Regions from separate parts of the Lipingzhangella rawalii genome, predicted to be linked through region 1. Evidence: predicted binding sites of a transcription regulator. Region 1 holds the regulator's gene; each other region holds the start of a gene.
The links. Region 1 encodes LexA, which represses DNA repair genes until DNA is damaged. Its sites were predicted from a motif close to TCGAACANNTGTTCGA; they were not measured.

Region 1 (7,466 bases):
GGGGACCCAGCGGAGACCGGCGTCGCCACCACCGGTGAGGGCACCCTCGTCAACTCCGGCCCACTCGATGGCCTTTCCCCCTCCGAGGCGATCCCCCGCATCATCGAGATCCTCGCTGAGCGAGGGACCGGGGCGGCGTCGGTCAACTACCGGCTGCGTGACTGGCTGGTGTCCCGGCAGCGGTTCTGGGGAACCCCGATTCCGATCGTGCACTGTGCGGCCTGTGGTGAGGTGCCGGTACCGGACGAGGAGCTGCCCGTGCGGCTTCCGGACAGCCTACGCGGTGCGGACCTGGCGCCCCGCGGAGTGTCGCCGCTGGCCACCGCCACCGAATGGATGAACGTCTCCTGCCCCAAGTGCGGTGGGGAGGCCACTCGCGACACCGACACCATGGACACCTTCGTGGACTCGTCCTGGTATCCGTGGCGGTACTGCTCGCCAAACCTCGACACCGCTCCCTTCGACAGGGACAAAGTGGCCCAGTGGGGCCCGGTCGACCAGTACGTGGGCGGTGTCGAACATGCGATCCTGCATCTGCTCTACGCCCGGTTCGTCACCAAGGTCCTGTACGACATGGCGATGGTGCCGTTCACGGAGCCCTTCACCCGGTTGCTGAACCAGGGGCAGGTCATCAATCAGGGCAAAGCGATGTCGAAGTCTCTGGGCAACGGTGTCGACCTCGGAGCCGAGATCGACGCCTACGGTGTGGACGCGGTGCGACTCACCGTCGTGTTCGCCGGCCCCCCCGAAGAGGACATCGACTGGGCTGACGTTTCTCCCGGAGCCTCGCTTCGGTTTCTCAACCGTGCCTTGCGGGTGATGACCGAGGCGGGAGCCGCCTCGGCTCCCGGCGCGGACCCCAGCACCGGGGACCTGGGCTTGCGTAAGACGACACACCAGAGCCTGGACAAGATTGCCACAGCCGTGGAGAACTTCCGGTTCAACGTGGCCGTGGCACGTGTCATGGAGCTGGTCACCGCCACCCGTAAGGCCATCGACAGTGGCCCGGGGGCCGCAGATCCAGCCGTGCGGGAGGCGGCCGAGTGTATCGCGGTCACTCTGTCGCTGGTCGCCCCCTACGTCGCCGAGGAGGGCTGGGAGCGCCTCGGGCACACAGGATCGGTCGTGATCGGCAACTGGCCCACTGTGGACCCGGAGCTGCTGGTGGAGGAGACCGTGACTTGTGTGGTCCAGGTGGCGAACAAGGTACGCGACAAGCTCGAGGTTCCTCCGGACATCACGGAGGAGGAGCTGCACCGTCGCGCCCTCGACTCGTCGCGGGTCCGTTCCTTCCTCGGGGACCGGGAGATACGCAAGGTCGTCGTGCGGCCGCCGAAACTGGTTAATATCGTTCCAGGTTGAGTGATCGTTGCCTGGCGTACCGCCGTTCGGGAAGCCCCACGTGGCATCCCCGCGCGCGCCATCGTCCGAGGCCGAGACGCGGCTGTCCACCCAGGGGGAGGTCTCAGTGGTACGCCTCACGTCGGCTGGACCGCGGGTGGGCGCCGCACTGACCGCCGTGGTCTTGGTGGCCGGGGCTGGTGTGACCGCAGCACTTCTGTGGCCCGGGAATGGGGCCGCCGAGGAGGCCGGCGACGGCGATGCCTTCGCCCAGGCCCCGAACTGTTCCCTGGTGGACGAGGACATCCGCGACGCGGCCGTCCCCGAGGGCACCGTCCAGCGGGACGAACAGGGCCCGCTGGACGGGGGGCAACGCACCATGTGTGCCTGGTCGTCCCGGACGGATGGTGACGACGGGGTGCGTGGTCTCGCGGTGGACTTCGAGGTCTACTGGAGTGACAGCGGTGGTGCCGACCCGACGGACGGGGCACACCGTGCCGAACGGCGCCTGGACAGCGCACTGCCGGAGGCACCGTTTCCGGAGGCCGCCGAGGCACTCGGATCCGACCCCCGGGCCGGACCCGCCGCGACCGGTAGCGGACGCGAGGTGGCGTTCCGCCGGGACAATCTCGTGGTGTGGGTGTGGTTCGGCGGTGTCCGCAGTGACAGCGGGGAGGGGATTCCTGGCGGGGAGGCCCACGACACGGCACGGACGGTTGCGGAGGAGATCGCCACACGGTTGTGATGGGACACGCGAGGCGTTTCCCCGTGGCCGTAAGCCATAATTGGTCCGACGCCGAGGCCCGGTTTCGGTCACGATAGGTGTCGTGGCCGGTATTCTTCCGAGCGGCTGGCCGCCGGTGCGGGCCGTAGTGGCGACGGGATCCAGACACATCTAAGGAGGGCCTGATGGCACAGCCGCCCGGAGGCCCCCCACCCGGTGCACCGGGCACCTCCGGTGGCGCAGGGGAACAACCGCCCGGCGGCGGTTACGGTTCCACCCCCCACGTCGGCGAGACCAGGAGCCATTGGCGCACGCCGTCGGGTATTACGAGCATCATTCTGGCCGTGGTCGCGGTGCTTCTTCTGGTCACGGCAGCCCTGACCTACATGTGGGCCCGTCCCGACCCGGTGGTGCACGAGCGCGCGGTGGACTGTGCCGCACTGGAGGTCGAGGCCCTGGACGAGTTGGTGCCCGACGCCGAACGCACGGGGGACGAGCCAACCGCACAGGACGGCTACGACGAGCTGAACTGTGAGTGGGAGAGCCGCGCGGACGCCGGTGGGATTCAGGGATACGCGACGATACTGCTACGCCGCCATGACTCCAGTTTTGGTTGGGACAGCGGAGACGACCTCGCCGCCGAGGATCTGGAGCAGGAGGCCGACAACCACGACGCTAACCCCACCGACGGGATCGGCGCCCGGGCCTACACCTACTACGACAGCGAACACCAGACCGGGTGCGTGGCCACACGCACGGACAACGTGTTCCTCCGAACCTGTTACGACTCCGCCGAGGACTTCTTCGACCTCGAGTCCGTTTCGGAGGAGGAGGCGATCGCGGGTGGTACGGAACTCGCCACAGCGTTCGTCGAACACATCGAGTCTCAGGAGTACTGAGTAATGACGGTGGCTTCCGACACGCCCACGGCCCGAAGGAGAGCGACGTCTCGGCGACGTTCTTTCGGGGCCGCCTTGGGCATACTGAGCGCCGTGGCACTGGCGGGTGGGGCGCTGGTCACCACCGCGAGCACTCCCCAGTTCGTGGACACCTCGACGGTGCCTATGTCGGCCACGACGGTGTCGGCGTCCCCCGGTGACCAAGATGTCGCTGTGGACAGCGCCGGGGCGAGGCCGGGCCAACCCGCGGTGTACGGGGAGATTCCCGCGTGTGGCACCGTCGGCACCGGCTGGCTGGCCGAGCTGGTTCCCGACCCCCAGCTGACTGTCGACACCGTCGAGGAGGTGTCCGGAGATGCGGGGGTGGGGGAGCGGCAGGAGTGCCGTTGGATCAGTGACTCGCTGGGTTTCGGGGACCGGTACGGCTACGCGTCGGCGACGTTCGTCCGCAGTGGGCACGGTGCCGACCCCGAGAGCATGGAACACCTGGCACAGGAACTCAGGGACCGTGCGGGTGGGCAGGAGGCCAGTACGGTCCCGGACCTCGGCGACGCCGCCCTGTCCTGGTACAACCACGCCGAGGCGCTCGGGTGTGCCGGAATGGTGACGGGCAACGTGCTGGTCGTGGGCTGCTACGACCAGCAGGCAGATGGCGACAGTTGGGGCAGTCTGGACCCACCGGAAGCTGTGCAGGCCGCTGAGGAGGCGGTCCGCGGCCTCTGGGGGAGTTTGCGGGCCGAAGGACAGTCTGGCTAGGCCATGCCCGGGGACGGCTGGAATGTCCCCGGGGCCGTGGCACTCGAACCACCGCCCCGTTGGCTGCCGGTGTAGGGGCGTGCGCGCGAGGCTGGCCGGCGTGGACCGGCACCCTGTGGGACACGAGGACCACCCGGGCCACACTCCCCCGAGGGCAGGGATCGTGGTCACGGGCATTGCCAATCCGCCGGCGGCCACCACGGGGAGCGTACGCACGGACACCACAATCCCCCCGGACTGGGGGCCCGGTGCCGAGCACCACCCTGACCCACCGACGGCAGACACCCGCCACCAAGGGGCCGGCGCAGCGGCCAGTCGTCCCCGACCACACAGTGGGCGAGAGACCAACCCGGCCAGTGGGTGTCAGCGTGGCGTTGGTGTGCGCAGCCTACGGTATGGACGTCCTTCCGGGCGGTGGGACATCGAACATCCACACCGATTCCGGAGGCCCTCGTGCTACACGCCGGCCGGGTCCCCGTCACCAACCGCGGTGGTCAGTACACCCAGCGTCCCCGAGCGCCCCGTGACTCTGGGCCGGCGCCACACACGTTCGGGCACCTTCGCACTGCGGGGGAGACCACGGTGATCGGAGGGGATCGACGAGCCCGCACACCCGGGCCCATGGGGGACGTGGGTGCGCAGCGCTCGGAGGTGGATTGGGGGAGGGGTGCCGGCCCCCACGCAGGCCCTGCGGCCGTGTCCGATCGGTGGTTCGAGTCGGGCCGGAGGGAGCCTTGGCGGCCCCCAGCGGTCGCACAGCCAGCGGGGCTCGTCACACGCGGCGCAGTACCGCAACCACCTTCCCCAGGATGGTGGCGTTGTCTCCACGCAGGGGCTCGTAGTTGTCGTTCCTCGGTAGCAGCCACACGCTGTGGTCGTCGTCGCGCCGGAACACCTTCACTGTGGCTTCGTCGTCGAGAAGGGCCGCCACGATGTCGCCGTTGCTGGCTTCGGGTTGCTGGCGAACCACGACCATGTCCCCGTCCGTGATGGCCGCGTCCACCATGGAGTCCCCGACCACGGTGAGTGTAAACAACTGTCCCTCACCCACCAGTTGTCGCGGCAGCGTCAGCACATCCTCGATCGACTCCTCGGCGAGGATCGGCCCTCCAGCGGCGATCCGCCCTACCAGTGGCACCTCGGCAGCGCCACTGCGGGCCCGTCGGGTGGTGGACGTCGTATCCGTGCCGGTTGCGCCTCGTCCCGTGGGGCGGATCTCGACCGCCCGTGGACGGTTCTGGTCCCGGTGCAGGTACCCCTTGCCCTGAAGCACCTTGAGCTGGTGCGCGACACTGGAGGGGCTGGCGAGCCCCACCGCGTCGCCGATCTCCCGGATCGACGGGGGGTAGCCACGCGCCTGCAAGTACCGGGTGATGAAGTTGAGTACGCTTCGTTGACGCGCCGTGAGCCGCGTGGTCGAGCCGACGTGACCGGCGGCGTCACTACCGCTGGGGCCGGTGGCCGCCACGGCCTCGCTCGCCTTGTTCGTGTCCGGCACGTCTGGCCTCCTCGGGAGTCGAACTGGTGCGGCCCCGGGGTCGGGGTACGGGTGCCACCGCGGCCCACAACGCTGCCGGGTCGCCGCCCAGCCTCAATTTATCTCCTGTCCTGTGTGACATCAAACAAACGTTCGAGGTGGCCGTGCGGCACAGGGGTGCGGCGGGCGGCGTGGGTCGTTGCTGGTTCGGCTCGACGCGCCCGCGGTATGGGGGTGTCGAAGCCTGGTGCTCGCGGTACGCGAGGGTGCTCGGTGTGTCGGGGTGGCCTCGTGCCGCAACTTGCGATTCGGTGCGGTCAGTCGTAGGTTGGATCCCACGGGTCGGCACAACATATTGTGTTTGTCGATATTCACACGTCCATAATTTGTGTCGAGACGCGTGCGGATGTTAGGCGGTCGTCCACTGTGGCGGCGCCGTTGCGGATCGGGCCCAGATGAGGCGGAACGGGGGAACGGACGATGCACTGCCCGTTCTGTCGCCATCCGGACACGCGGGTGATTGACAGTCGTTCCACCGAGGACGGTGCGGCCATCCGACGGCGACGAAACTGCCCGGACTGTGAACGGCGGTTCACCACGCAGGAGAGCGTGTTGCTGATGGTGACCAAGCGCTCCGGTGTCACCGAGCCGTTCTCCCGGACGAAGATCATCGCGGGGGTTCGTCGGGCGTGCCAGGGTCGTCCGGTCTCCGAGGACGCCCTGGCCGTGCTGGGGCAGCAGGTGGAGGACGAGATCCGCGCACGTGGAAGTGCCGAGGTGCCCTCACACGAGGTCGGTCTGGCCATTCTCGGCCCGTTGCGGGAGCTGGACGAGGTGGCCTATCTGCGGTTCGCCTCGGTGTATCAGGGCTTCGACTCGTTGGCGGACTTCGAGACCGCGATCGCCGATCTGCGCGGGCGGTCGTCTTGAGGGCCTGGCGGGACGTGTGGGCCGGTGTGCGTTGGGAATTGTGCGAGTAGCAGGGGGAGCGAGATGACGGAGACCGTGAGCGGGTCAGGGGCACGCAAAGGCAAGTCCGCACAGCGCACGAAGGGCTTGCGGATCCAGCGTGTCTTCACCACGCCCGGCGTGCATCCCTACGAGGAGGTCACATGGGAGCGCCGGGACGTCGTCATGACCAACTGGCGCGACGGCACGGTCAATTTCGAACAGCGTGGTGTGGAGTTCCCCGCCGACTGGTCCATGAACGCCACCCAGATCGTGGCCAGCAAGTACTTTCGTGGTGCGCTCGGAACCCCGCAGCGGGAGTGGAGCCTCAAACAACTCGTGGACCGGGTGGCCGGGAAGTACACCGAGACCGGACGGGAACAGGGCTACTTCGCCAGTGACGAGGACGCGGAGGTTTTCGATCACGAGCTGAAGTACGCGCTGGTGCATCAGCTGTTCAGCTTCAACTCCCCGGTCTGGTTCAACGTCGGTACCGAGTCCAGCCAACAGGTCTCGGCGTGCTTCATCCTGTCGGTCGACGACACCATGGAGTCGATCCTCGACTGGTACAAGGAGGAGGGGATCATCTTCAAGGGGGGCTCCGGCGCCGGGGTCAACCTCTCCCGAATCCGCTCCAGCGCCGAACTCCTGTCCTCGGGGGGAACTGCCAGCGGCCCCGTCTCGTTCATGCGGGGCGCGGACGCCTCCGCCGGAACCATCAAGTCCGGCGGGGCCACCCGGCGAGCCGCCAAGATGGTGGTGCTGGATGTCGATCACCCCGACATCGAGGAGTTCATCGAGACCAAGGCGCGCGAAGAGCACAAGATCCGTGCCCTGCGCGACGCCGGGTTCGACGTGGATCTGGGCGGCGCGGACATGTTCAGCGTGCAGTACCAGAACGCCAACAACTCGGTTCGGGTGTCGGACTCCTTCATGCGCGCGGTGGAGTCGGGATCGGAGTTCGGACTGACCTCGCGCACCACCGGCGAGGTGGTCGCCACCGTCGACGCCCGAAAGCTGTTCCACTCGATGGCGCGGGCCGCCTGGGAGAGCGCCGATCCGGGGATCCAGTACGACAGCACCATCAACGACTGGCACACCACCCCGGAAAGTGGGCGGATCAGCGCGAGCAATCCGTGTAGCGAGTACGTTCACCTGGACAACTCCTCGTGCAACCTGGCCTCGATCAACCTGCTGCGGTTCCTGACCGAGGACGACACCTTCGATGTCGAGCGGTTCGTCAAGTTGACCGAGCTGGTTATCACCGCGATGGACATCTCCATCTCCTTCGCCGACTTCCCCACCGAGAAGATCGGGGAGA
Region 2 (7,466 bases), 220 kb from region 1:
CACTTCCCCGGAGCGGAAAGGTTCCTGCCGGGGTGATCACCTGCGTCGCTGTGACCGTGATGTCCCCGAGCACCGCGATCTGTGGTTCCAGCGCGGGCCCGGGTGCGCCCAGGGGCTGCCACCCGCCCACCTGCGGCGCGGGGACCTGCTCCGGGGGGCTTCCCTCCGCCGGGCCGCGGTGCGGAAACCCACCGGGGAACTGCTCCCCGGCCCAGGGCGAAACAGCGTGATGCGGATCGTCGTTGGGATCCGGCGGGCCGAGGTGACTCATGCCACCGATTGTTGCACCGCGGCGCCAACGGTGGACAGGTTGGGCGAGCGGTCGGAGAACGGTTTCGGAATGAGACGGTCCAAAAGTGTGCTGAAGGCCATATGAGGGGTAGGTTGGGGATACCCGCCAGTGGACGGGAGGCCGTTAGCTATGCCGGTGTGGATCCTGTGGTTGATCGCGGCCGCGGCCCTGGGTGTCGCGGAGGCAATGACCCTCACCCTGTCCCTGGGCCTGCTGGCCGCCGCCGCGCTGATCGCTGGGGTGGTCGGCGCACTGGGGATGCCTGTCGTGGTGCAGATCCTGGCCTTCGTGGTCAGTGCCGCGGCCGGCCTGTGGATTGTGCGTCCCATCGCCAAGCGCCATTTCCGGCAGCCGCCCGTGCTGCGCTCCGGCGCCGATGCGCTCGTTGGGCGGCAGGCAGTGGTGATTGAGGAAGTCAGTGCGCTGAACGGTCGGATCAAGCTGTCCGGCGAAGAGTGGTCGGCACGCACGCTCGACGAGAACCAGGTGATTCCGGAGGGGACGTTCGTCGACGTGATGGAGATTGAGGGCGCCACCGCGGTGGTCTATCCGCGTGAGCTGCTGCCATGAGTGGCTTCGGCAGCGTGCAGGCGCGGGTGGACCACGAGGGGAGGACTAAGCTGTGGAGATAGTGGCACTCGTCATCGCGATTGTCGTGGTGTTGGCGGTCGTGTCCACGGTGCGGATCGTTCCGCAGGCCCGCGCCTACAACATCGAGAGATTCGGACGATACCTGCGCACCCTGCATCCCGGACTGAATTTCATCGTGCCCGGGGTGGACCGGGTGAACACCAAATTCGACCTGAGGGAACAGGTCTTCTCCTCCCGCCCCCAGCCCGTGATCACCGAGGACAACCTCGTGGTCAACATCGACACGGTGCTCTACTACCAGATCACCGAACCGAAGGCAGCAGCCTACGAGGTGGCCAACTACCTCCAGGCCATCGACCAGCTGACCGTGACCACCCTGCGTAACGTCATCGGCAGTATGGACCTGGAACGCACCCTGACCTCCCGGGAGGAGATCAACAGCCGGCTGCGCGGTGTCCTCGACGATGCAACGGGCAAGTGGGGGATCCGCGTGAACCGCGTCGAGATCAAAGCGATCGATCCGCCACCCACCATCAAGGAGGCCATGGAGAAGCAGATGCGCGCCGAACGCGATAAGCGCGCTGTGATTCTCCACGCCGAGGGTGAGCGCCGTTCTCGCATCCTCACCGCTGAAGGTGCCAAACAGCAGGCGATCCTGGAGGCGCAGGGCGACCAGCAGGCGGCGATCCTCCGCGCCGACGGTGAGGCCAAGGCCGTGGAACGGGTGTTCCGTGCGGTCCACGCGAACAATGCCGACTCCAAGGTGCTGGCCTACAAGTATCTGGAGATGCTGCCCTCCCTCGCCAAGGGCGAGGGCAACACCTTCTGGGTCATCCCGGGAGAGCTGACCCAGGCGGTGCGCAATGTCAGCCAGGCCTTCACCGACCAGGTCGGTCAGGTGGCGTCCGGGGAGTCCACCAGTTCTGGAGGCGAGGACAGTGGTACGGATTCCGGAGAGTCCGGCGAGTCCACACCCCCGGAACTGACCACGGGTGAGGAGTGGAGCCTCGACCCCTCCCGGCTGAGTGAGGCCGCAGACGCCGCGGCGGAAGCGGCGGAGGCGGCCGTGGCTGACGCCAAGGCTGAGGCCCATGCCGCCGCACAGGGGCGGCCCGACGAGCAGCTCCCACCGCCCCGCGAGGAGAGCAACTGAGTGTGCCCCGTCCCGGTCCCGGCCACACCGGCCGGGGCCGGGACGGAACATGGCGTAGGTCAGCCGTGGGGTGGGTGCGTGCCGGTCACAGTTCGAGCAGCGGCTGGACGGTCTCGTCGAGAACCTCGCCGAACTCCTCGTTCCCGGACTGGATACGGGCCTGGTCGAGGGACTCCTCCGGAGCGTATGGCCGTACCGAGGTCAGTAGGAAGTGGACGTCGTTCATCTCACCGACGGCGAACCGGGCCGTGAGCCGGACCTGACTCGCCATGCCCGTACCTTCGGTGGTCGTGCTGAAGGCACCGTCAACGCCCGGGGCGTCCGGGTGGAAGTAGTCGAGCGACATGTGGAACACGCTGTCGGTATCCGTGTCCTCAACCGTCATGTCGGAGCAGTGTGCGAGCAGCTCCTCGTCCACGCCCGCGAGTTCGTCCTCGACCTCCGACTCCGGCGGAACATCGGTGAACACCACGAAGGTGTAGATGGGGTTGAGGTCCTCGGGCTCCGCGAGCTGCGCGGCCATCTCCATCTCGTCGAGTACGGACAGATCCGGCTCGTGGTCCGTCAGGGGAGCGCATTCGGGGGGATCGACGTTGGTGAACTCCGCCGATTCGGGGTTCTGGACGTTCGGCAGGTCCTCGCGGGAGACGTCGTAGCCGTCGGGATACGCCGAATCCGGGGGGAGAAGATCGTCAGGGTCGACCGCGGGTGCTTCGTCGGGCGTCTCCGTATCATCGGACACGTCCGCGCCGTCTGCTTCTCCGGGGGGAGACCCCGACCCCGTCGTGTCACTCGCACACGCGGTGACGGCGGCCAGGGCCAGCACACCGGAAGCAATCATGACTGGGTAAGGGGTGCGATGAGGCATCCCCGTATGATTTCAAATCAGCACACATCGAGCTCATTCGGGTGTGTCCGGACCGGACCACCGGGCCAGTCCGGCTGTGGGCAACATGCGTCTCGGCCCGCGGCTATGCCCTAGGCATCGTCCAGCTCGTGTAGCTCGAAGTCGGTGAAGTACACGATGACGTCGTCGCCGCTGCCCGCGGTACGCCACACCGACAGTGCAGTTTCCCGGCCGTCCTCCGCATCCACCGGTAGCAGGGTGTCCTCGTCGTCCTGCCCCTCCAACACGAAGGTGTCGTTGACCCACAGCCGGAGGGTCATCGTGTCCCGTTCCGGATCAAGTTCACAGGACAGGGTCAGTGTGTTCACCACCTCGTCGTCGGTCCCGGCGGTGTCGGGGTCCGGGCTCTCGTAGCCGGACACACTGTCGGTGGAGGCCAGTTGTCCGCTGGACACCTGGACCCCCGACTCCAGGAACTCGTCCTCGCCGACGTGGCGACGTAGCTCCGCGCCGCCCCCGTCGATGTCGACCACGGCCTCGTAGTAGGTGTTGTCCACCACATCGTCCTGTCGGAAACAACGCACTCCATACTGGCCGTGCCCGGGGCCGCTGTGGACAACCGTGTCCACCGACACCAGCATCCGGTCCGGATGCGGGTCGTCGTAGGGCGCGTACTCCCCGGAGCTCTCCCGCTCCTCGTGGGCCCGCAGCACGAAGTGTCCATCGTCATAGCCACGGGTCTCGTCGAGTGTGAATGCCGAACCGCCGTCCCAGGCTCCGTCGGCGTCCGGGTTGCTGAAGTTCTCCGTGTACAGCAGACGCCCGTCCGGGGGGCCGGGTGGGCGGGTCACCACGACGATCGTCACGGCGAGGACCAGCAGAGCAAGGACGCCACCACCGGCGAGGAGGAGCGCACGCTGCGAGGAACGGGGCTGTCGCCCTCCGGTGGGGGCAGCCCCGGCCACAGCACCGGGTGGGGGGCCGCCCGGTGGGCCGTTCGGGGTGCCGGGGGAGGCGGGCGGGTACGGGCCCGCCGGGGGGACGTGTCCCGGATATCCGGCGTGGGGGCCTGCTGCGTGCGCCTGGGGCGGCATCGGGGGCTGGGGGCCGGAGGGGGCTCCGGGCGGTGGCCCCGCATGGGGATCCCCCGTCGGGGGAGAGGTGGGGAGCGCTCCGGGGGTGCCCGCCGCGTCGTACGGACGGGTTGCGGGGTGTGCCGCCTCGCCGTCCGGCTCCGGTGATTCCGATGGCGTCGCCACCTCGCCGGTGACTACCGCTGGTGGGGACCAGCTGGTGCTGACCGTGCGGTCGATCTCGGCGCTGCTCGGCTCCTCGTGCCCGACGAGCTGGTTGAGGATCTGCTGGGCTCCGGGACGTTGCTGCGGGTCCTTGGCCAGGGCCTGGGTGACCAGGCCGGCGAGGCGTGCGTCGAGCCCGTCGAGATCCGGATCCTGGGTCGTGATCTGGTGCAGCACCGCGGGGATCGACGGGGCCTCGAACGGAGCGCGTCCGGTTCCCGCGTAGGCGACCAGGCATCCCCAGGAGAAGATGTCCGAGGCCGGGGTCACGGGGTGTCCCTCGATCAGTTCCGGGGCGAGGTAGGCGGGGGTGCCCATCAGCTGGCTCGAGCGGGTGGCACCGCCACCATCGTCGAGGGCACGCGCGATTCCGAAGTCGATGACCTTCGGCCCCACCGTGGACAGCAACACGTTGGCGGGCTTGAGATCGCGGTGGACGACGCCGGCCCCGTGAATGGCGGCCAGGGCCGCGCCGACCCCCACAGCCAGGCTTTCCAGGGTGCCCCCGGCCATCGGCCCCTCGGCCTGGATCGCTTCGGCGAGGTTCGGCCCGGAAACGTACTCCGAGACGATATACAGCGGGTCCCCGTCGAGTTGGGCGTCGAGCACGGCCGCCGTGGAGAAACGGGCGACGCTGCGTGCCGCCGATACCTCGCGGGCGAACCGGCGTCGGAAGTCCGGGTCGTCACTGAGGTCTGGATGGATCAGTTTGATCGCGACACTGCGTCCCTGCGGGGACTCGGCGAGGTATACCGTCCCCATGCCGCCGCGGCCGAGCCGGCCGATGACGGTGTAGTGGCCGAGCTCCTGGGGGTCGCCGGCGCGAAGCGGTTTGGCGTGCTCGCTCCCGGTCACTGTGGTCGGTCCTTTACGCGGTCGCTGGATTGACTGCCGCCTAGCGTAGACCGCAACGGTCCCCGGTGCGGACCCGGGCTGGAAAGCCCACGGTACACAGTGGTTTCCCCATACCAGGATCTGGGCTATAGTTCGTACGCATGTTCGATCTTTCTTCCCCGGGGTCGGGCCGAGAAGCCATCCGTTCGTCGTGGGTGCTGGGGGAAGTATGGGAACGCTGTTCGCCGCTCGGGTCGAGGTCTGGACCTGCTCCGGGCGCCCGGTGCGGTTTCTGTGGCGCGGGCGGCTGTACGTGGTGCGGCGGATTGTGGAGCACTGGGTGACCCTCCCGGCCGTCTGGGACTCGACGGAGCCCGAGCAGCCCGCCGCCACCCAGAGTCCACACCGGGACACAGCTCTGCGTCGTCGTGAGTACTGGCGGGTGCATGCCGGAACGGGGCCTGCCCCTGGCGCCTACGAGCTGCGGTACGACTCGCATACTCAGGAGTGGCTGCTCACCCGGGTCTGGGACTGATCTTGGACGTCACGGAGCAGGGAGGCGGCAGAATTCCCGCGCGCTAGGGCACGGGATCCACGTCCGGAGGAAGCTCCCAGCCGGAGGCGTGCGGCCGCTACCCCACGACTGGACGGCGGGCCCCTGCCGCGGTGCCCCGCTCGAATGCCCGTCCCACCTCCAGTAGGCGGCGTTCCGCCAGATGCGGCCCCACGATCTGGAGTCCGACCGGCAGGCCTTCGGGTGTGAACCCCGCCGGCACCGAGAGGGCTGGGCATCCCGTGATCGAGATCAGGTAGCACGAACGCATCCAGTCCAGATAGGTCGCCTGGGCCACCCCGTCGATCTCCGTGGGGTACTCCTGCTCCACGGGGAACGGAACCACCTGACTCACCGGAAGCACCAGGACGTCGTAGGTCATGAAGAACTCCCGCATCCGGTGGTACAGCTCGGTGTGTCGGCGTTCCGCCGCCGCCACATCCGCCCCGTCCAGGGTGCGGCCCTGTCGGATGTTCCACGCCAGGCTCGGCTTGAGCTGATCTGGGGCCGCGTCCAACAGCGGCCCCAGATTGCTCGCCATAGTCCAGGCCCGCAGGGTGCGAAACGCCTCGTCGGCGCCGGAGAGGTCCGGCGTGGCCTCCACAACCGTGCAGCCCAGTTCGTCGAAGACGCCGAGCTGCTGACGTAGCACCGCCAGCACCGCCGGGTCCGTGGGGAACTCCCCACCCAGATCGGGGCTCCACGCCACCCGGAGCCCCGCCACATCCGCCTCCGGCGGAGCGGCGAACCGATCCGGGGACTCCGGGACCGCGATCGGACTTCGCGCGTCCGGGCCGGCGAGAACGGACAGCAGCAGGCCCACATCGTCCACACTCCGAGCCATCGGTCCCTGCACACTCAGAGTCGACCAGCCCAACGGCGCCGGCCAGGACGGGACCCGCCCGGGGCTCGGGCGCAGACCCACCACGTTCGTGAACGAGGCCGGATTCCGCAGCGAGCCCCCCATGTCCGAACCCTCGGCCAAAGGGTGCAAGCCAGCGGCCAGAGCCGCCGCCGCGCCCCCACTACTGCCCCCGGCCGAGCGGGAGACGTCGTAGGGGTTGCGGGTGGTCCCAAACACCGGGTTGAAGGTGTGCGAGCCCGCCGCGAATTCCGGAACGTTCGACTTGCCGACCGTGATCGCCCCCGCGGCGCGGATCCGTTCCACGACCAGCTCGTCCCGGTCCGGAACGTGGTCGGCAAATAGGGGAGAGCCCGAGGTGGTGCGCACTCCCGCGGTGGCATGCGTGTCCTTGTGGGCGATCGGTAGCCCGTGCAGCGGCCCTACGGCCGCACCGGCCGCCCACCGCTCGTCCGCAGCGTGGGCCTCCGTCAGGGCACGTTCCGCACACAGTGACACCACCGCATTGATCTTCGGGTTGACCCGCTCGATCCGGTCCAGGTGGGCCCGGACCACCTCCCGCGCCGACACCGCACCCGCGTGCAGCAACCCGGCCAACTCTCTGGCCGAGTGGAAGACCAGCCCCGTCGTCTCCTCGCCCGTGTCACTCATCCAGCCCCTCCACCACGACGCGTTGTTTCAGGTGCTGCGCATCCTAGAACGCACCTCCACCGGTCGCCCCCGGCAGGAATCGCCGGAAACCAGCGGCCCCAACTGGCGGCTCCACGCTGTGCGATGCCACACACCCGGCCCCTGTGCGGCCACGCCGAGTTGCATACCCCCGCCACAACCCCTAACGTTGAAAACGCATCGACGCGGGGTGGAGCAGTTCGGTAGCTCGTTGGGCTCATAACCCAAAGGTCGCAGGTTCAAATCCTGCCCCCGCTACGGATCAAGGGCTGGCGTGGACGGACGTTGAACGTCCCTTCACGCCAGCCCTTTGCGTGTGTGCGCAGGGCACCGCAGGCCGAACGTGTCCTGGGGCCATTCCGTGCGC
Region 3 (7,466 bases), on a different contig from region 1:
AGCAAGCCACCGTCCCACTGTCATTACAACTGGGAAACGATGGCTGTGCTCCGAATATCCCCGCCTGCACCCTTGATTCCGCACGTACCGGTTGTGACCACTAGGGTCGGCACTGGCACATCCCCGTCAAGCAAGGGCAGTGACTGATGACCGACCCCGCGACAGCCTGCCTCGGCGCGTGGCCGTCACCGATCACCGCTCGGGACGCCGCTCGTGGTGACACCCTGCCGGCCTTTCCCACCGTGGTGGGTACCCAGATCTGGTGGCAGGAATCGTTGCCGGAAGCGGCCGGCCGGGTAACCGTACTCCGCAGTGTCGACGGTGGCTCACCCACGGACCTGCTGGCCGAGCCATGGTCCGCACGTACCCGGGTGCACGAGTACGGCGGACGCTCCTACCTGCCCGTCCCGACGGAGTCCGGTTACGGAATCGTTTTCAGCGAATTCAGCGACCAACGGCTGTATCTTCTGGACGACGGGGCCACGCTGCCGACACCGCTGACCCCCGAGCCCGCGACGCCGGCCGGCGACCGCTACGCTGACCTCGCCCTGACGGCCGACCAGCGTCACGTGGTGTGCGTGCTGGAACACCACGCCAGCCCTGTGGACCGTTGTGATGCCATGTCTGTGCCGGATGCCAACACCGACTCCACACCGGAGGCAGCTGCGCAGACCGAGCCGGCCGAGCCGGCCGCGGAAGCGGACGCACCCGACACGGCGACAGGTGCGACGGAATCTTCGGAATCGGGGACGTCGGCCACCGTCGCGCCCCAGGGCAACACCGTGCGGAGATCCCTGGTCCGAGTTCCCCTGGATGGATCCGCCGCCGAGGACCCCACCGCGATCGTGGAGCTGCTGGCCGACGCCGAGTTCTACGCCAGCCCGGTTCCCTCGCCGGACGGTGTGCACCTCGCCTGGATCGCGTGGAATCACCCACGCATGCCCTGGGACAGCACCGAACTACGCATCGCCAGGTTCACCGAGGACGGCACCCTGGACAACGTCCGCACGTTGAAGGGCGGACCAACCGAGTCGGTGCTGGCTCCACGGTGGCGGGACGAGGCCACCCTCTTCTGTGTCTCCGACTGGTCGGGATGGTGGAACCTCTACGAGATCGGTCTACACGGGCCCGCCATCGCGCTGTGTCCGATGCAGGAGGAGTTCAGCCCCACCCCGCTCCTTTTGGGCACGGAACCCTACTGCGCCGTTGACGACCGACGCATCATCGCGCTGCACGGGGATTGTGACCTGAGAGCATCCCGCCTCGACACCGCGTCGGGGGAAATCACCGAACTCGACTCCGCCTGGACCTGGCAGGCCGTCACCTGCGACACGACCGAAAACACAGGCACGGTCGTCGGGATCGCGGCGTCTCCCACGACTCCGGCCGTGCCGGTGTCGCTGGACATCGACACCGGCGAGGTCACCCCGCTGCGAAAGCCCTCCCTCGGGACGGGCGTCACCACGGCCCACCTACCCACCCCGCGGCGAGAGACCGTCACGGGCCGCTACGGCGAGCAGGTCCACGCCACCGTCTATCCGCCACGCCACCCCGAGCACACCGCATCCGGCCCAGCCCCCTTCGTGGTGTGGATCCACGGTGGCCCCACCGCATGTTCCAGCAGGGCGCTGCGCCTGGAGCTCGCCTACTTCACCAGCCGCGGGTTCGGGGTGGTGGACGTCAACTACGGCGGCTCCACCGGTTTTGGACGCTCCTACCGGGAGCGGTTGCACAACGCCTGGGGTGTGGTGGACGTCGACGACGCCGTGGCCGTGGCCCGTTCTCTCGTGGCCGACGGCACCGCCGACCCGCGACGCCTCGCGATCCGCGGTGGCAGTGCCGGGGGACTGACCACGCTCCTGGCCCTCACCCGGGATACCTTCGCCTGCGGGGTATCTCGGTACGGTGTGACCGACCTGCTCCGACTGGCCGAGCACACCCACGACTTCGAATCCCGATATCTGGACGCCCTCGTCGGTCCACTGCCGGGCTACCAGGCCACCTACGCGGAACGCTCGCCCGTGAACCGGGTCGACGACGTGAACGCACCCGTACTCCTGCTCCAGGGCACCGAGGACCCGGTCGTACCGTTGGACCAGGCAACCGCGATGGCTGAGCGGCTCGCCGAGCGCGCGGTGCCCCACGCCCTGTACACCTTCGAGGGCGAGGGGCACGGGTTCCGGGACGCCGAGAATCGCGCCCGTGCTCTGGAGGCGGAGCTGGCGTTCTACGCAGCCGTGTTCGACGTTAATCCACCCGATGTGGCGCCACTGGAGCTGCGCGGCTCGCCCGCGTCACCGGCGAACGGGGCCGGGGAGGACCACGAGGGTCGGGAGGGGGCCTCGCCCCTGGAGCGAACATGAGTACCGCGGCGGTCCTCAGTGGGATTGCGACGATGACGATACTGCCCCGGGGTGGCCCCCGCTCCTGGGGACGGGGACAGGCCGGCGGGGCCCGGTAGGCGCTGGCGAGCCCGGGCCGGAGTATCACGCCCATGCTCCACCAACGATCTAGTCCAGATCCGGCTCCGGGAGGTCAACGTCCGTGCCCTCGGCCTCCAGCTCCTCACGCACGATTCGATAGGCCAGGCCCGCGGAGTAGCCGCGACGCGCCAGCACTCCGGTCAATCTGCGCATACGTGCAGCGACGTCCCGACCCCGAGTTCCCGCTAGACGGCGGCGAACCAGTTCCCGGGCCGTCTCCTCCTCGTCCTCGGGTTCCAGCTCCGCAACAGCGGATTCCACCGTGTCCTCGGCAACCCCACGTCGGCGAAGCTCCTCGGCCAGGGCTCGCCGGGCCAGACCACGCCCGCTGTGCCGGGTGGACACCCAGGCCGCGGCGAAGGCCTCATCGTCGACCAGCCCCACCTCGGCGAGCCGATCCAGAACAGGCTCGGCCACCTCGTCCGGGATGTCGCGACGGTGGAGGGCCGCGGCAAGCTGTGCCCGGGTTCGCGCGCGCGTGGTGAGCAGCCGCAGGCACACCTCCCGCGCTCTGGCCCGTGGGTCCTCCCCCGCGGCGGGCTGTTCCTCACTCATGACGCTGCGGTCGTCCTGCGGCACTGGGGACGGTGTGCGCTCCCACGGCTACTCCGAGCTGGTCGAGGTACCGGAGGTGGCCCCATTGGATGTGGCAGCGGCGGCAGCAGCCGAGGAGGATGTGGCCGTGGACTTGCCACGCCCACGCTTGGTTCCACTCCCGGTCGTGGTGGCGGATCCCGCGGTTGTCGTGTCCGCGGGGGCGGCAGATTCTGTGCTGCCCGCGGTCTCGGCCTGGGCCGACGGTTTGGCGATCCCCAGACTCTCCTTGATCTTCTGCTCGATCTCGTCGGCGGTGTCGGTGTGCTCCCGCAGGAAGTTACGGGCGTTCTCCTTGCCCTGACCCAGCTGGGACCCGTTGTAGGTGTACCAGGCGCCGGACTTCCGCACGACACCGTGCTCCACCCCGAGGTCGATCAATCCACCCTCCCGGGAGATCCCCACCCCGTAGAGAATATCGAACTCCGCCTGCTTGAACGGGCTGGCCACCTTGTTCTTGACCACCTTGACCCGGGTGCGGTTACCCACGGCATCCGTACCATCCTTGAGGGTTTCGATCCGCCGCACATCCAGCCGCACCGAGGAGTAGAACTTCAGCGCCCGTCCGCCGGTGGTGGTTTCCGGAGACCCGAACATGACCCCGACCTTCTCCCGCAGCTGGTTGATGAAGATCGCTGTGGTTTCGGTCTGACGGAGGGCACCCGCGATCTTGCGAAGGGCCTGGGACATCAGCCGAGCCTGGAGGCCAACGTGACTGTCTCCCATTTCGCCTTCGATCTCGGCACGCGGAACCAGGGCGGCCACCGAGTCGATGACCACGATTGACACCGCCCCGGAACGGATCAGCATGTCGGTGATCTCCAGGGCCTGCTCCCCCGTGTCCGGCTGGGAGAGAAGCAGGTCGTCAGTGTTGACGCCGATCTTCTTGGCGTACTCCGGGTCCAGGGCGTGCTCGGCGTCGACGAACGCCGCGATTCCGCCGCTCTTCTGTGCACTGGCGACCGCGTGCAGGGCGACGGTTGTCTTTCCCGAGGACTCCGGCCCGAAGCACTCCACGATGCGGCCGCGCGGAATCCCGCCGATCCCCAGGGCCGAGTCCAGCGCGATCGAACCGGTGGGGATCGACTCCACTGCGGGGCGCGTGTCATCGCCGAGACGCATGATCGAGCCTTTGCCGAACTGTCGCTCGATCTGGGCGAGGGCGGTTTCTAGAGCCTTGTCACGGTCAGTTGCAGCAGCCACGGAAAACCCCTGTTGGGTCGGTGTCTTGTTCGTCTCGTGCGTGACGCTACGCGGCCGGGATGACAGACAGCGACACCGACATCATCGGTGTGGAGAACCGGACCGCGGTCGTCGTGGCCAGGACCGTCGGGCCACCTACCCCGCACAATACGCCCCAACCAGCAGGACCAGTATAGCCGAACGGGTGTTCGACATCGACCCGCGCCAGCCGCGTGTTCCCGCAACGACATGCGGTCACCGCACACTCGCCGGAAGGTCGAACTCGGTACACACCGCCTGCCAAACCTCCTTGGCCGACACCCCGTCCGCCAACGCCTGCTCGACCGTCCGGGAGCCAAGCTGTCCGAGCACATGGTCCCGGGCGAGGCTGTGCGCATAAGTTTCGCCGAACTCTGCATGCATTCGTTGCCAGAACAGGGAGAGTCGCATGCCCCCAGTATCGACGCTCGGTAGCCGCCACCGGTACGGAAAGCGGCTGGCGCCGCCCCGGCGAATCCTCCACACCGGCCACGCGGCCCGTGTCCGTTTCCACGGCGCTGCTTCACCGCCGGTTGTCCCCGGCAGCAGCGAGACTGGGTGACATGACCGCCGACGCCAACCCGAACGACGATCCACTGGGACGATTCTCCGCAGCGACCCGGGAATGGTTTACCCGCACGTTCCCACAGGGTCCCACCGTGGCCCAGGCTCAGGCCTGGAATGCCACCAGCTCCGGTAACGACGTCCTGGTGGTCGCGCCCACCGGCTCGGGCAAGACCCTCGCCGCGTTCCTGTGGCAGCTGGACCGGCTGACCACAACCCCCACGCCCACGGAGCCCACGAGCCGGTGCCGCGTCGTCTACGTATCTCCGTTGAAGGCCCTGGCCAGCGATATCGAACGCAACCTCCAGCACCCCTTGGCCGAGTTGGGCGCGACGCGTCGCCGCCGTGGCGAGGAGCACACCGAGGTGACCGTGGGTATGCGTACCGGGGACACGCCCGCGGCGCAGCGGCGACGCCTGGGAAGCCGCCCTCCGGATGTGCTGGTCACAACGCCCGAGTCCCTCTTTCTGGTCCTCACATCCCAGTCGCGTCGCGGGCTCGGCGGCGTGGAGATGGTGATCGTCGACGAGATTCACGCCCTGGCCGGAACGAAGCGGGGAGCACACCTGGCGCTGACCCTGGAGCGTCTGGATGCCCTGGTGGAACGCCCAGCCCAACGCATCGGCCTGTCGGCCACGGTTCGACCGGTGGACGAGGTCGCCCGTTTCCTCACGGGCCAGCCCGAACAGCGCTCCCGGAGGGCGACCGTGGTGGCCCCGTCCAGTGCACCGAACGTGGACCTGCGCATCGAGGTCCCGGTTCCAGACCTGCGCCACCTGGAACGGGCCGTGGACCCGTCCCGTGCGGACGACGACACCGCGAGCAAGGCCCGCGCCTCGGTGTGGCCGCACGTGGAGCGCCGGATCCTGGACCTGGTCCGCATCCACCGGTCCACGATCGTGTTCACCAATGCCCGGACCGTGGCCGAACGGCTGTCCGGGCGCCTCAACGAGCTCGCCGCGCAGCACGACCCATCCCCGGCCCCCGGAGCTGCCGACGGGCCACCCGCACAGGTCATAGGCAGTTCCGGAACATCACACGGGACAGAGCCTGTGGTAGCTCGGGCCCACCACGGCTCGGTGTCCAAGTCGGAGCGGGCCACGATCGAGGCGGAACTCAAGGCGGGGCGCCTACCCGCGGTGGTGGCCACCTCCAGCCTAGAGCTGGGAATCGACATGGGGGCGGTGGACCAGGTGATCCAGGTATCCACCCCGCCGTCGGTGGCCGCCGGGCTCCAGCGCGTGGGCCGGGCCGGTCACCAGGTGGGAGCGGCTTCGCGCGGAGTCCTGTTTCCCCGTTTTCGTGGGGAGCTCCTGTCCATGATGGCGGTGGCGGAACGGATGCGGAGCGGAGAGATCGAGGCGCTGAGTATGCCACGTAATCCGCTGGATGTGCTCGCCCAGCAGATCGTGGCGATGGTCGCGATGGACGAATGGTCCGTTCCCGCGTTGACGGAGCTCGTGCGGCGTGCCGCCCCGTTCGGTGAACTGTCCGACGCTGCCGTGCACGGAGTACTGGACCTGCTGTCCGGGGCTTATCCACCGTCCGAGTTCGCCACGCTGCGTCCCCGGTTGGTATGGGATCGGGAGACTGACCTGCTGCGTGGCCGGCCGGGGGCACAGCGCCTTGCGACCACGAGCGGCGGAACCATCCCGGACCGGGGCGCGTATGCGGTTCATCTCGCCGGAACCGCGGGATCGGGTCCCACACGGGTCGGGGAACTCGACGAGGAGATGGTGTACGAATCGCGGGTTGGCGACGTGTTCACCCTGGGTGCGAGCTCTTGGCGCATCGAGGAGATCACCGCGGATCGTGTGCTGGTGTCGCCGGCACCGGGTCGCGCGGGCCGGCTACCGTTCTGGCGTGCGGACACCATGGGTCGTCCGGTCGAGTTGGGCCGAGCCCTGGGACGGCTGCACCGCGAGCTGGTGGAGCTGGGCGCCGCGCAGCGTCCCCCCGGGGAGGCGACGGAGGCCACCGCACGGCTGCGTTCGGCCGGATTGGACCCGTGGGCCAGCCAAAACCTGCTGGAGTATCTGGCGGAGCAGCATGACGCCACGGGAGCGATTCCCGATGACCGCACCCTGGTGGTGGAACGGTTCCGCGATGAGCTGGGCGACTGGCGGGTCGTGGTCCACTCCCCGCTGGGAGCCCGGGTACACGCCCCGTGGGGACTGGCCATCACGGCGCGGATCCGCGCAGACCTGGGTGTGGACGCCAAGGTCGTGTACGGAGACGACGGGATCATCCTGCGCCTTCCCGACACCGACGGCCTGGACGAGGCCGCGTTGGACCGGCTGCTCACCTTCGCTCCGGACGAGGTTGAGGATGTGGTCACCACCGAACTGTCCGGATCCGCTCTGCTGGCCGGACGGTTCCGGGAGGCTGCGGGCCGGGCCCTGCTGTTGCCGCCGCGACGTCCGGGGCAGCGAATGCCGCTGTGGCAGCAGCGCCAGCGCTCCAGCCAGCTCCTTGCGGTGGCCCGACGGCACGGTTCGTTTCCCATCCTGGCGGAGGCGATGCGCGAGTGCCTGCGGGATGTGTTCGACGTCCCGGGACTGCGCCAGGTCATGTCCGACCTCGCCAGCCGCCGGATGCGCATCG
Region 4 (7,466 bases), on a different contig from region 1:
AGACACGGATCACGACCGTGGACTCCGCGGACACCAGTGCGGGTGCCGTCGCCACAGCTCTGGCGGTGGCCAGCACGGTAGACGGGCGCCTTGGGCGCTACGGGGTGGGACCCTACACCGAGTCCTTCCTCCCCGCGGAGGTTCCGGAACGGGAGCCCCTGGCGCACGACGGTGCGGATGATTCCGACGAGGTGGAGGATACCTAGGCCGGTTCTTCGGCTGGTGCTGGCGGGGCTGGGGTGCCCGCCCGACGTGTCGCCCCGGTGCTGAGCCCCGCACGTGCCGGTACTGGTCCGGAGTTCGGACGCCAGGCTTCCTCGAGCGAGCCCGCCCTTGGCTCCAATTCACCAGGGGACAGGACAACCCCCCGGGCCTCCCACCACGTTGGCCGTGGTGTGGAGAGGTGGAGAGGCGGAGAGGCGGAGAGGTGGAGAGGTACCGCCACGGCGGGAGGCCTGTGGTTGACGTTGGGACGAGTCTGCCGTGGCTGAACGTCCGCCAGCCGGCAGGAAAGACACTCGGGCCCGACCGCCCCTGGGAAGGACTCTGGTGGCGGCTACTCGCGATCGAGATCCGCTGGGGAGGTAGGAGGGCCACCGGGGCTGGGTCCGTTGGGAGCTGTGGTGTCGGTGGCCGGGCACCCGTACCCGCCGTCGTGACCCTGGTGTGTGGGGAGCGCCGCTGGCTCCGGGGTAGTGGTTGCGGATCGCGGGGGACATGGCATCCTGGGAGCAGTGGAGTCGGGTGGGTTTCTGCCGATGCGGCCCGGCGCCACACCTGTGAGGGGAGTATCCCGATAGCGGCGGCCTCGTCATCACGGAGTGCACAGAAGCCTCCCGGTGTCGCCGGCTTCGGCGTTCAGGTCGGAGCGGGAGAGACCTCCGGTCAGTTGCGTATGCCCGGGTACCGAGGTACGTGGGTCTGAGCTGCCGGAGGCCTGATGGATGTCCCCCTGTGGGTGTGGTTGGCAACGATCGGCGGAATCATTGGGATTCTCGCCGCGGATCTTGCGATCGTTGACCATCCGTGGAGCAAGACGCGCGGTCCACGTGAGTTCGGGATTCGACAAGCCGCCTGGTGGGCAACGTTCTACGTGGCATTGGCCCTGGTCTTCGGCGGTTGCGTCTGGATGTTCGGTGGTGCAACCGCCGCCGGGGAATACTACGCGGGTTTTCTCACCGAGAAGAGCCTCAGTGTCGACAATCTCTTCATTTTCTATCTGATCATCAGTGGCTTCGCCGTTCCGCGCAGGTACCAGCACGAAGTTCTGCTGGTCGGTATCGTTGTGGCTCTGGTTATGCGCGGTTTCTTCATCGCTGTGGGAGCGCAGGCCGTCAACGCCTTCAGCGAGGTGTTCTACCTGTTCGCCGCCCTACTGCTGTACACGGCCTGGAAGATTCTGCGAGAACAGCTCTCGAACGGACACGGCACGGATGACTACACCAACGGTGCGGTCGTGCGTGCGGTCAAGCGAGTGATGCCGGTTACCGACACCTACCACGGGGCGCGGCTGACCGTACGCTTGGGCGACCGCCGGTTCGCCACCCCCATGCTGCTGGTCATCGTCGCGATCGGAGTGACGGATCTCGTCTTCGCGCTGGACTCGATCCCGGCAATCTTCGGTCTCACCCAGGATGCCTACATCGTGTTCACGGCCAACGCCTTCGCGTTGATGGGGCTGCGCCAGCTGTACTTTCTGCTCGCCGGACTCATGGACCGGCTCGCCTATATCGGCTGGGGGTTGGCTGCCCTCATGGTGTTCATCAGTGTGAAGATGCTGCTGCACGCTCTGCACGAGAACGGCGTCGCGGTCCCCGAAGTCGGTATTCCCGTGTCTCTCTCGGTGATCGTGAGCGTCATGGCCGTCACCGTGGTGGCCAGCCTGTGGCGATCCGCGCGGGACTCACGCCAGGACCTTGCCCCGGCGTCGAGCTCCGAGTCCGAGTATTCTGGCTGGCCCTGCTCAACCGCTGATTCGCGGGACTAACCAGCCACAAACTCCGCTACTCGGCCCACCGCAGGGTGGTGGAATGCGAACGCGACACCCACCGGTAGATCCCTGAGCGGACCACTGCTGGCGGGAGACGCTCTCAAGGGAACGCGACCCGTTCGCGACTCCGCAGGGCTGCACACCGAGTTTCCGCAACGGCGCGCGCATCGAACAGAAGTTCGGATAGAGTGGCTCCGCGCCTGCCGCGACGGTGACCAACGTGCCCGTCGGGCGGAGGCGCTGAGCGGTAACGTTGCCGGTGTGTCCGGTCGCACCGTCCGAGGGCGGAATGCGTTGCTGCTGGTCATAGTTAGGGATGTAGCGCCTGGCGGCACGCCGGCCCCGTTGGGGGGCGGTGTGGGCCGACGATGGTTGGTGCACGATCGCTTGTGAAGGGGGTAGCGGAGGTCGGCCTCCGCGCGACTCGATGGCGGAACAGCTGGTGGTGCGTGGCGCCCGAGAGCACAATCTCAAGGACGTCTCGGTGGACCTTCCCCGGAACTCGATGATCGTCTTTACCGGACTGTCCGGGTCGGGCAAGTCCTCGCTGGCCTTTGACACGATCTTCGCCGAGGGGCAGCGGCGCTATGTCGAGTCCTTGTCCGCCTACGCCCGGCAGTTCCTCGGCCAGATGGATAAGCCCGACGTGGACTTCATCGAGGGGCTGAGCCCCGCGGTGTCGATCGACCAGAAGTCCACCAGCCGCAATCCACGATCCACCGTGGGGACGATCACCGAGATCCACGACTACCTGCGGCTCCTCTTCGCCAGGATCGGGAAACCACACTGTCCCGAGTGTCACCGGCCGATCGCACGACAGACCCCGCAGGCGATCGTGGACCGGGTGCTGGAGTTGCCGGCCGGAACCCGGTTTCAGGTCCTCGCGCCGGTGGTGCGGGGACGAAAGGGCGAGTACGTCGAACTGTTTCGGGACCTTCAGTCCAAGGGGTTCACCCGGGCCAGGGTCGACGGAGCCCTCGTTCGCCTGGACGAAGCCCCCACCCTCAAGCGGTACGAGAAACACGACATCGCGGTGGTGGTGGACCGGCTCGTCGTCAAGGGCAGCGACGGAGACAGCGACGACACCAGTTCGGTCCAGAAGCGGCTCACCGACTCTGTCGAGACGGCGCTGGGGCTCGCCGGGGGCACCATCATTCTGGACTTCGTCGATAGCCCACCGGACAGTCCGGAGCGCGAGCGTGTGTTCTCCGAACACCTCTACTGCCCCTACGACGACCTGTCGTTCGAAGAGCTGGAACCCCGCTCATTTTCCTTCAACTCTCCCTACGGGGCCTGTCCGGAATGCGCCGGTATCGGCAGCCGGATGGAGGTCGATCCCGAACTCGTGGTCCCGGATCCGGAACGGACCCTCAATGAGGGAGCGTTGAGCCCGTGGTCGAGCAAGCACGCCCAGGAGCACTTCGGTCGGTTGATCCAGGCGGTGGCCGACGCGATCGGATTCGACCTCGACACCCCGTGGTATCGCCTGCCGAAAAAGGCGCAAAAGGCCCTGCTTGAGGGGCACGACACCGAGGTCCACGTCCAGTACCGCAATCGGTACGGTCGCACCCGCTCGTACTACACCTCGTTTGAAGGGGTGCTGCCGTGGGTGCGACGTCGCCACTCCGAAAGCGAGACCGATTCCGGTCGGGAACGACTGGAAGGCTACATGCGGGTGGTTCCGTGTGCGGCGTGTCACGGTCGTCGGCTCAAGCCGGTGATCCTCGCGGTCACGGTCGGGGGAAAGTCCATCGCCGAGGTGAGCGAACTACCGCTGGCTGACTGCGCTGAGTTCCTCCGGAACCTGGAGCTCAGCGAGCGGGAGCAGGTTATCGCCGCCCAAGTCCTCAAGGAGATCAGCGCCCGGCTCGGATTCCTCCTGGACGTGGGCTTGGACTACCTCAATCTGGAGCGGTCAGCGGGCTCCCTGTCCGGAGGCGAGGCCCAGCGCATCCGCCTGGCGACCCAGATCGGTTCCGGGCTGGTGGGCGTGCTCTACGTCCTGGACGAGCCCTCGATCGGGCTGCACCAACGGGACAACGCCCGGTTGCTGGATACGCTGCGGCGACTTCGAGACATCGGAAACACCCTGATCGTGGTCGAACACGACGAGGACACCATCCGGTCCAGTGACTGGGTTGTCGACATCGGCCCCGGAGCCGGAGAGCACGGTGGTGACGTGGTGGTCTCCGGTCCGGTGGCCGAGCTCGTATCCAACGAGAACTCGGTGACCGGAGACTATCTGGCCCGGCGACGGCACATCCCGGTGCCACCGACCCGCCGGCCACGCACGAAGGGCCGCGAGATCGTCGTGAAGGGTGCCCGCGAGCACAACCTCGCGGACATCGACGTGCCGTTCCCGCTCGGGGTGTTCACCACCATCACCGGAGTCTCGGGATCCGGAAAGTCCACGCTTGTCAACGAGATCCTGTATCGGGCGCTGGCGCGGGAGCTGAACGGGGCGCGCATCGTCCCGGGCCGGCACACCCGGGTCAACGGGGTCAAGCAGCTGGACAAGATCGTGCACGTGGACCAGAGCCCGATCGGGCGTACCCCGCGCTCGAACCCGGCGACCTACACCGGGGTGTTCGACCACATCCGTAAGCTGTTCGCGCAGACCACCGAGGCGAAGGTGCGCGGATACCAACCCGGCCGGTTCTCCTTCAATATCAAGGGGGGGCGGTGCGAGGCGTGTGCGGGTGACGGAACGCTGCGCATCGAGATGCAGTTCCTTCCGGACGTGTACGTCCCCTGTGAGGTGTGTCACGGGGCGCGCTACAACCGGGAGACCCTCGACGTGCACTACCGGGGCAAGAGCATCGCCGACGTGTTGGATATGCCGGTAGAGGAGGCCCTGGAGTTCTTCGAGCCGATCTCCGCGATCCGGCGGCATCTCCAGACACTCAACGATGTTGGCCTGGGCTATGTACGCCTCGGACAGGCGGCAACCACTCTGTCCGGGGGGGAGGCACAGCGAGTCAAGCTCGCCGCGGAGCTACAGCGGCGCTCCACCGGACGCACGATCTACGTCCTGGACGAGCCCACCACCGGACTGCACTTCGCCGATATCCAGCGGCTGTTGGGCGTGCTGAACCGTCTGGTGGACAACGGAAACACGGTCCTGGTCATCGAACACAACCTGGACGTGATCAAAACTGCCGACCATGTCATCGACATGGGGCCCGAAGGGGGAGCGCGTGGCGGAACCGTGGTGGCCACGGGCACACCGGAGGAGGTCGCGGCGGTTCCGGAGAGTTACACGGGGCAGTTCCTGCGGTCAGTGCTGGACGGATAGCATAAGCCTCGTCCCCAACCTGAGGCGGTGTTCCGGTGCGCGAAAGCCAAGGCCCGTTCGATCCCCGATTCCGGCAGTGGGCGGCGGGGCGGAGCGCCACCTCCGCGCCGGCGGGCTGGTTTCGCCGGGTTGGTGCTCGCCTGGTGGACACGCTCATCATGACGACGGTGCTGAGCCTGGTGGTCGAACGGCTGGTCCGGGACGTGATGAATCTGCCCGTCTCCCAGCCCGAACCCGTCGACCCGGAGGCCCTGAACCAGGGGGAGGTTGATCCGTTCGACGCGGTTGGTGCCGGGGCGAACGAGCTGCTGATTGGCGACGTGGTCCTGGCGTTGATGGTTTTTGGAGCCTGGGTCGCCTACGAGACATTCTTCGTGGTCCGTAGCGGTCAGACTCCGGGCAAGATGCTGATGCGCGTCCGGGTGCGGCCCGTGCACGAGGACACCGTGCCGATGGGGGTCGATCCCGCCACCGCCGCATCGCGAGCCGTTCTACTCAACCTCGTCGCCGCCCTTGCCTGGGCCCCGTTCAGTATCGTGGTGGTGCTGACCCTGCTGACCCTGCTGGCGATGCTGTGGCCATTGTGGGACTATCCGGCTCGACAGGGGCTGCACGACAAGATCGTGCATACCGTCGTCGTACGCTCCGATCCCCCGGACGGTGCGGAGTTCCCGTCCCGATCTGCCAACGATCCGAGTAGCTGACCCACTGCACCGGTAGCTGGCTCAGTCCTCCACGTCGGTTCCGCCGATGATGGACTGCCTCCGGGCCCGTTCGTCGACCAGGCTCGCGGACGGGGACGTGTCCTCGCCCTCGAGCTCGGCGCGACGCCGGGGCAGGGCTTCGGGATGGTGTTCCCCGATGTAGGCCAACATGTGTTCGCGGATGTCGCAACACAGGTCCCACTGGGCGTCGGAGTCGGCGGCTGTGACGACGACCCGCAGCTCGACCACGCCGCTCTCGAGGACGTCGATCGCTTGTAGAGACCAGCGTCGACCGTCCCACAGCGGATGTTTTGCGATGTAGCCGCCCACGTGCTCGCGCAGTTCGTTCACGGGCGTACGCCAGTCGACCCGGAGGACAACCTTCCCGGTGACGGTGGCGCCGTGTTTGGTCCAGTTTTCGAACGCGCTGGTGGTGAAGTGGGATACCGGTAGCACCAGCCGTCGCTCGTCCCAGATCCGCACGACGACGTGGGTCAGGCTGAGCTCCTCAACTCGGCCCCATTCGCCCTCGACAACGACCACGTCGTCGATCCGGAGGGCGTCGCTGAAGGCCAGTTGCAGGCCGGCGAAGACGTTGCCCAGGGTGGCCTGGGCGGCGACACCGGCGATGATGCCCAACAGACCAGCGGTACCGAGCAGCCCGGCGCCCAGCGCCCGGATCTCGTCGAAGGTGAACAGAATCGCCGCCGTGGCCAGCACGATGATCGTCGAGGAGATCACCCGGCGCAGAACGCGGACCTGGGTCCGCACCCGCCGGGCTGCCCGATCGGTGTCGTCGTCGTGCACGCGCAGACGTTCCAGGACGCCATCGGTGAGGGCGTAGGCCACGGACAGCGCCAACCAGGTTAGGGAGGCGATCATCGCGATCGTCATACCGTGGTCGAAGTTGCGGTACCAGACCCAGCTGTCGAATTCACCCGGAGCCGGCAGTGCGAAGTTGACTCCGATGACCACAGCCGCCGCGTAGGCGGAGTAGCGGCATCGGCGCACCAGTGGCTCGGCAAGGCGCCATACCTTGGCCAGCTGGTGCGTCAACAGCCAATGCAGAACTGTGACCAGCAGGACCGATATGGCCACGGAGACGCCCAGCATGATCCAGGACACCAATGGCACGGAGGTCGACCCCCTCTGAGATGGAATCGTGACTGTGTACAAACCTAGGGGACTCAGCGTTGCTGTCAGGCCGCTTCGTGGGTGCGGGTCGTCACGGTCGGACGCCAGAATGGGGGTATGGCGACGAACTTCCGTCCGGAGCCCGCCTCGATCCCGGACTCTCCTGGCGTGTATCGGTTCCGGGACGACACCGGCCGCGTGATCTACGTTGGTAAGGCGAAAAGTCTGCGGTCGCGGCTTTCCTCCTACTTCCAGGATTTTGCTGCACTACATCCCCGCACCCAGACGATGGTCCAAACCGCCGCCGACGTGGACTGGACCGTCGTGACTACCGAGGTCGAGG

Region 2: a site for LexA is predicted at 5,169-5,184, ahead of RIF23_RS12225 (DUF6504 family protein). Genes of this name have one in related genera too.
Region 3: a site for LexA is predicted at 4,457-4,472, ahead of recA (recombinase RecA). Genes of this name have one in related genera too.
Region 4: a site for LexA is predicted at 2,158-2,173, ahead of uvrA (excinuclease ABC subunit UvrA). Genes of this name have one in related genera too.

Annotation. Positions count from the first base shown of each region.
Region 1 covers NZ_JAVLVT010000005.1:484,544-492,009, forward strand. Annotated here, with positions in the region: gene leuS (leucine--tRNA ligase) at 1-1,362, shown strand, start outside; gene RIF23_RS13180 (hypothetical protein) at 1,403-2,086, shown strand; gene RIF23_RS13185 (hypothetical protein) at 2,251-2,964, shown strand; gene RIF23_RS13190 (hypothetical protein) at 2,968-3,720, shown strand; gene lexA (transcriptional repressor LexA) at 4,493-5,188, opposite strand; gene nrdR (transcriptional regulator NrdR) at 5,678-6,127, shown strand; gene RIF23_RS13205 (vitamin B12-dependent ribonucleotide reductase) at 6,191-7,466, shown strand, end outside.
Region 2 covers NZ_JAVLVT010000005.1:265,941-273,406, forward strand. Annotated here, with positions in the region: gene RIF23_RS12200 (hypothetical protein) at 1-271, opposite strand, end outside; gene RIF23_RS12205 (NfeD family protein) at 422-862, shown strand; gene RIF23_RS12210 (SPFH domain-containing protein) at 915-2,036, shown strand; gene RIF23_RS12215 (hypothetical protein) at 2,122-2,778, opposite strand; gene RIF23_RS12220 (serine/threonine-protein kinase) at 3,015-5,036, opposite strand; gene RIF23_RS12225 (DUF6504 family protein) at 5,245-5,550, shown strand; gene RIF23_RS12230 (amidase) at 5,648-7,081, opposite strand; tRNA gene RIF23_RS12235 (tRNA-Met) at 7,284-7,357, shown strand.
Region 3 covers NZ_JAVLVT010000007.1:14,503-21,968, forward strand. Annotated here, with positions in the region: gene RIF23_RS15355 (S9 family peptidase) at 147-2,363, shown strand; gene RIF23_RS15360 (regulatory protein RecX) at 2,511-3,038, opposite strand; gene recA (recombinase RecA) at 3,087-4,280, opposite strand; gene RIF23_RS15370 (DUF3046 domain-containing protein) at 4,515-4,709, opposite strand; gene RIF23_RS15375 (DEAD/DEAH box helicase) at 4,862-7,466, shown strand, end outside.
Region 4 covers NZ_JAVLVT010000001.1:920,113-927,578, reverse strand. Annotated here, with positions in the region: gene RIF23_RS04155 (copper transporter) at 1-206, shown strand, start outside; gene RIF23_RS04150 (TerC family protein) at 941-1,987, shown strand; gene uvrA (excinuclease ABC subunit UvrA) at 2,418-5,285, shown strand; gene RIF23_RS04140 (RDD family protein) at 5,321-5,989, shown strand; gene RIF23_RS04135 (mechanosensitive ion channel family protein) at 6,011-7,123, opposite strand; gene uvrC (excinuclease ABC subunit UvrC) at 7,241-7,466, shown strand, end outside.